DNA from 2 places in the Lentibacillus halophilus genome. Region 1 is predicted to be linked to the other one. Evidence: riboswitches for the same ligand, from Rfam matches in the RefSeq annotation. Region 1 holds a riboswitch; the other holds the start of a gene.

Evidence for each region. Region 1 has a riboswitch for cobalamin ahead of ACZ5Q7_RS00390 (ABC transporter substrate-binding protein). Riboswitches for the same ligand answer to the same signal wherever they lie in the genome.
Region 2: another riboswitch for cobalamin. It lies ahead of ACZ5Q7_RS03635 (ribonucleoside-diphosphate reductase subunit alpha); the one in region 1 lies ahead of ACZ5Q7_RS00390 (ABC transporter substrate-binding protein).

Annotation. Positions count from the first base shown of each region.
Region 1 is NZ_AP043750.1:83,669-87,100, forward strand. Features, by position in the region: gene ACZ5Q7_RS00385 (FecCD family ABC transporter permease) at 1-723, opposite strand, end outside; gene ACZ5Q7_RS00390 (ABC transporter substrate-binding protein) at 686-1,684, opposite strand; cobalamin riboswitch at 1,878-2,061, opposite strand; gene ACZ5Q7_RS00395 (LCP family glycopolymer transferase) at 2,270-3,217, opposite strand; gene ACZ5Q7_RS00400 (MFS transporter) at 3,415-3,432, shown strand, end outside.
Region 2 is NZ_AP043750.1:799,270-802,701, forward strand. Features, by position in the region: gene ACZ5Q7_RS03635 (ribonucleoside-diphosphate reductase subunit alpha) at 1-1,740, opposite strand, end outside; cobalamin riboswitch at 1,853-2,047, opposite strand; gene ACZ5Q7_RS03640 (BCCT family transporter) at 2,362-3,432, shown strand, end outside.

The DNA.
Region 1 (3,432 bases):
TTCGCCAAACACGAGCGCATTTAATTCTTTGCTGTTCATAAGCAGAATCAGTGTGCCTATGATAAAAAATGGAAGAATAATACCGATATAATCCCATCCTCGCATCGACACACTCCCGAGCAGCCAACCCATAATTTGCTGCAACCGGTCGTCGGTAAGCGCAATAATCAGCGAAATAAACGATCCTAAAAACGAACTGAAAATAACGCCGGTTAAAATAATCGTCTCGACCCGCATGGCCCGGTCTGCCTGCCGCGCAAAAAACAGCACCACAAACATCGTCAGTAACGCAGTGACAATGCTAAGAACCGGCAAGGTATAAAGACCGAGGAGTGGGATGGATATATTAAAAAACAACGTGGCCACAGCCCCGACCGATGCACCGGAAGAAACACCCAAAATGTATGGATCCGCGAGCGGGTTTTGCAGCAATCCTTGAAAGACCGCTCCGGAAATAGCCAGCGAGCCACCGACAAGACCAGCCAACAGCACGCGGGGCAATCGGATATCAACGATAATATTGGTATGCATCGCTCCGATGTGGTCATCGATCGATAAATGAAACAACTGGCCACCGATAATATTCACGGTTTCAACCAGAGGAATGGATACAGTGCCGATGGAGACGGCCGTCAGCATCGAAAGGAAGAAAAACGCCACTGTCACCCCATAAGCGAGCACATATTTATTCGTCAAAGACGTCTGGGTAGACAACGTTTGCAAGCTCCTTTGCACCCTGTGTCAACCGTGGTCCCGGGCGGCTGACCAGATCGGAATCCACATTGTACACATTCTCGTTGGCTACCGCATTGATATCACCCCAGCCATCTCGATTTAAAACGTTGTCGACGGGATTGTCTTCCGCTGTTCCATACGTTGTAACAATCACATCCGGATTCATGTCGAGCACGGCTTCCGGGTCAATCGGGGTCCAACCATCCATGTCGGCAGCGGCATTATCGGCATGAATGACCTGCAACAAAGCATCGAAGAAAGTGTTCGTTCCCGCTGTCGACAGCTTAGGAGCCGGTGACACTTCAAAAAAGACCGATTTTCGCTCATCGTTATCAACTTCGTCCAATTGATCACGGATTGAAGCGAAGTCGTCTTTCATATCACTGATTACGTCGTCTGCCTTATCACTGGTACCTGTCACGTTACCAATCTGTTTGATCGTTTGATACGTCCCCTCGATATCCTTCGCTTCCGAGACAACAAACACCGGAACACCCGCATCGCGAATCTGCTGCAGACCTTCACCGGAACTTTCCGCACTGGAGGCATGAGCCAACACGAGGTCCGGTTTCAAATCGATGATCGCTTCTATATTCAATTCCAAACCACCGACCCGTTTTTTGTCCTCTACCTCTTTTGGATAATTATCATGGTCAGAAACACCAACTAATTTTTCACCCAATCCAAGTTTGAAAGCAATTTCCGTATTGCTCGGAATAACTGACACAATGCGTTCCGGCTTTTTCTCCAACGTCATTTCATTATCAAGCGCATCCGTTACCGTCACCGGAAATGACGACGCTTCTGATTCGCCATTATCCTCTGTCTTTTCCGTCTGATCATCGGTGCCATCATTTGCTCCGCCGGAATCCGATCCGCCTGCACCGCATCCGATTAACAGCCCTGCAGACAGCATAACCGCCAGTAACAGCAAAATGAGTCGTTTCATGTTTATCATTAACCTCCTATTTTCGATCGTTTTGAAACATAAAAAAACATCTCCACGACCAATGAAGATGTGTATGTAAAACAGCACTGCTCATCTGGATTGTATTTGGCATCAATCCGGAACAGACCCGTCCAATAAGTCGACTCTGTTCAATGGCATAGCCTTTTACACCATCCTATTTCCCGTAGGTTTGGTGCATCGATGGTATCAGGCAGGTCTCCTGGCTTATGGTCGACACGTCCTGCCCCTTCCCATACGAAACACGTACAGTGGCCTCGGCAGACCGCTCGCACATACAGTGACGGGATCGCGCTGGACTTGCACCAGCTTCCCTATTATGATTTCTCATTTGAAATCACCTGAACCATAGACACTATAAACTTATCACGACAATGAAAGTATACAAAATTCCGCATACATTGTCACCCATTATATAAAAAAGCAGACGCCGTATCTTATCAATACGATTGGCGTCTGTCTGAATCCCGGTATATGTTGTCTCACATACCAATAACCTCTTTGGCATGATATTCCTCGGTTTTTGAAGCACTCATGAACCATGTACCGATAACAGCCCAGGAGACATCATGATTCATTGTCCCTGGACCCAAATTCGGTTATCATGTCATGGGCTTTGGTTACTTCGTCATCGGACATGATCTGATAATACGTACCATCAATCATGGTGCCTCGGCCGGCCATTTGATACGTGCTGATATCGTTGCGGGCACTGCGGTAGTTGGATGCCAAATCACGCATATCGGCAAATGTCATATTAGTAGCCATATTATTGCCGAGAACGTCCATAATGCCCCCGATCTTATTCACCACATTCAAGCTGGCACCTTCTCTGATAATGCCTTCAATTACTTGGCGCTGCCGTTCGTTGCGGCCCAGATCACCTTGTGGATCCTCCTTGCGCATCCGGGCATAAGCGAGCGCTTCATCGCCGTTCAGCTGCAGCTCACCGGTTGGAAAGGTATGCCCGCCCTGGTCGAATGCCTGGTCGTTGTTCGTAACAGTAATACCACCGACAGCGCCAACTAACTGCTGCAGGCCTTGCATATTCATGCGCACATAATAATCCATATCAATATCCAAAAAGCTCTCCACTGTCGCAACCGCCATCTCACTATCTCCAAAAGCGTAGGAATGATTGATTTTATCCACGGTTCCATGGCCGATAATGTCTGTACGGGTGTCACGCGGAATACTTAACAGCTGCATTTGATTATGAGCTGGGTCAAGCGTCATAACGATCATAGTGTCGGAGCGCCCTTTGTCATACGCGCGTTCATCGACCCCGAGCAGAAGAATGTTAATGGGTTCTTCCTTTTCCACCTTTTTCTTGGTGAATTCGGGATCAATGCCTTCGATGGGCTTATGCAGTTCGTTGTCCACCGTGTTTTGAACGTTATGGAGGACGGAATAGGCATAAGGACTCCCGCCGCCAATGACAAGCAGGATCATCGCCATCGTTATCCATAGCCACTTTTTCTTCTTTTTCTTATGGACATCTCGCCTTTTCGCCACGACCTTCACTCCCACTATGGCTGCATCAGGGTACTACGGTTAAGCACTCCGACAAACCGTCCACGTTTCGTCTTCACAAACGATATTATAACATGTATTGTCCATTATTCTCTATGGACGTTTATGAGTCAAGCAACTTGTGAATAGGATTGTAAGTGAACAGATACGTCTTTCTATAACGTACAAGGGGGTTTGCCATGTCGCTGCTTGCAAGA
Region 2 (3,432 bases), 720 kb from region 1:
ACCGGAATCCCATTTGCTTCCTGAAAACACCGGATAGCTGCCTTTTTCCTGGCTCAGCTCCATACTCGATTGAATGGTCCAATAGGCAATTTTTTCATACAACTGATCGGCATACGTGACAGCTTCTTCGGACTCCCAGCTGATTTGCTCTTTGGCCAATAAATGATGCCAGCCGAACGTCCCCAATCCGATAGCGCGGTATTTACGGTTAGTCATCTGTGTTTGGGTGAGCGGCAGCGTATTGATATCAATCACGTTATCGAGCATACGCACCTGAATCCGGATCAGCCGTTCAAGAACGTCTTCCGGCACAGCCCGTCCCAAATTAATCGAACTCAAGTTGCAAACAACATAGTCACCCGGTTTGTATTTTTGAACAATCGTACCGTCCTCTTCGGTCATTTCCTCTAAAAATTCCGTCGGGGACTGGTTTTGCGTAATTTCCGTGCACAAGTTGGAACAATAAATCATGCCCTCGTGCGGATTGTTATTTTGCCGGTTCACTTCATCCCGGTAAAACATAAATGGCGTACCTGATTCGAGCTGAGACTTCATGATGCGTTTCATGATATCAATGGCCGGAACAACACGTTTGCTGAGCTTATCCGATGCGACGCATTCCAGATAGCGTTCACGGAACGACCCACTACCCTTTTCTTCGTCGTAAAAATCCTCAAGCGAGTAGCCCATCACTTCGCGCACTTCATGTGGATCGAACAAATACCAGTCGCCCCGTTGTTCCACTTGTTCCATGAAATAATCCGGCAAACTGACACCGGTAAAAATGTCGTGAGCCCGCATGCGTTCATCACCATTGTTCAGCTTCAAATCAAGGAATCCTTCAATATCCGCATGCCATACATCCAGATAAATGGCAATGGCCCCTTTTCGCGTACCGAGCTGATCGACGCTGACGGCCGTATTATTCAGCTGTTTAATCCATGGCACCACACCGCTGGACATACCTTTAAACCCTTTAATCGAACTGCCACGGCTGCGGATTTTCCCCATATAAACGCCGATGCCACCACCATTTTTAGAAAGCTTGGCAATGGCAGTATTGCTGTCGTAAATTGATTGCAGGCTGTCATCGACCGTATCAATGAAACAACTTGACAACTGACCGTGTGTTTTGCCGGCATTCGTCATCGTCGGTGTGGCAACGGTCATATATAGATTGCTCAGCGCCCAATACGCCTCAGCAACGTACTGTGACCGATTCGCCGGATCCTCATCTTGCATCAGGTGCATGGCAATAATCATCCAGCGCTCCTGCGGCAGTTCGTAGATGTTTTTTTCATGATCTCCTGCCAGATAACGTGTTGCCAAGGTGAACAAGCCGAGATAATTGAATTGCAGGTCCCGCTCAGGAACGATGATTTGTGAGAAATATTCGATGTCGTCTTTTGTATATTTTTCTAAAAGAGCCTCCGTGTAAATGCCTTTTTCAGTCAGCGTTTGGATTAACTGGTGAAAGTCTCCATAGCGTTCGCTGGCATCGTATCCTCTGTTGGCCGCTGCCGCTTCGTATAACGTATGCAAATACACCCGACTGGCTACAAACGTCCAGTCCGGGTTTGCCTCATCGATATGTTCCAACGCCCATTTCATGACGTCATCTGTTGTCACGGCAGTATCGGCTTTATGTATTTTTTCAAGCAGTGGTTCTTTATCGGCATTTAGGCCCAGCGTTGCCTCATCCAATAATCTCGTCCACTGATCGGTAACTGCTGTTGTCATCGTTCTCCTCCTTTATACATAAAAAAACGTTCACCCTTGATGGATGAACGGACGTAAAACGACAGACTTTGCACAGAATGCCCGTCGTTTCACCATCCGCTTCCCCGGGGAATAGAAATACCGAATGACGGCAGGTCTCCTGACTTGTGCATCGATCTACTGAGGACCTTCCCATATAACTGCCGCAAAGCATGCCATACAGTGATTATCCCGTTCGTCCACACGTACAGTTGCGGGGACAGTTCCGACTCGATTGACCGGATTCCCTTTTAAGACAATTTGTGTCACCATCATTCGCCAATACTATATTTAGTGGTATTGTATTATCATCATTAATATATATTGTGTATCTACTTTAGCATAGAACGTGCAATGGTTCAACCATAATAAATATAAAAGGACCCGAAGAAAGACCTATGGACCAGCTTACCAGCGGTTCGACATATTTAACACTATAACACATTAATTTCTAATTTTTTTATTAGCCTGTATCCTGGTTTCGTTTTCATTCGTCATGATGCATTCATTCCATCTCATTTTGATATCGTTCCATTCAGTTCCAACAGTGCTGAATATCCTGAGCACCCTCGTGACATGCTACGCATAGAAAGGATGAGTGCTATGAATAAAGATCTGATTGATTGGCCAACGTTTATTAGCGCATTAGTGTTATTGCTTGCCGTTTCCATTCCACTTGCCGTCTTTCCGCAGGCTGGAAAAGAGATTGTGAATATGGCCAATGCCTTCGTGACCGGTAATTTAGGTGTCCTTTATTTAATATTTGGACTAGCAACATTTGCTTTTCTCACTTATGTTTCCTTCAGTAAAAATGGTCAAATTAAACTTGGCGACAAAGACGCTGAGAGGGAATTCGGCACCTTTTCTTGGGCAGCCATGCTGTTTGCTGCCGGTATCGGGTCCAGTATTCTCTATTGGGGAATGATTGAGTGGGCTTTCTATTACCAAGGACCGCCATTCGGGCTTGAAGGTGAATCGCAGGAAGCTATCCAATGGGCGCCGGCATACGGCATTTTCCACTGGGGTCCGATGGCTTGGGCCATTTATACATTACCAGCCTTGCCGATTGCTTATTTTTATTACGTGCGGAAAAAACCGGTTTTGAAAATAAGTGAGGCAGTCCGGCCGGTTCTCGGCAAAACTGTCGACACACCGTTGGGCAATATCATTGATGTTCTCTTCATGTTCGGCCTTATGGGGGGAGCTGGGACAACGCTTGCTCTTGGAACACCTATGATTGCTCAAGGTGTCAACAACATTACGGGGCTGCCACCTAATCTGGCAACGAAAACAGTCATTATGCTGCTATGTACACTCATTTTTGCCATTAGTGCCTACTCAGGGCTCAGACGCGGCATAAAAGTATTAAGTGATGTGAATTTATGGCTTGCCATTTTTATTCTTGTGTTTATTTTTGTTTTAGGCCCGACTGTATTCATTAGTGAAACAACGTTTACAAGCTTAGGGCTAATTTTGAATAACTTCTTCAAAATGGCAACTTGGCTGGAACCATTTGCTAATGTAGGTGGATTTACGGAAACTGGTTTCCCGGAAGCATGGACGGTTTTCTATTGGGCATGGTGGCTCGTATATGCCCCGTTTGTCGGACTGTTCGTGGCCCGGATTTCGCGCGGCCGCACCATTCAGGAAATGATTCTGGGCACAATTTTGTAC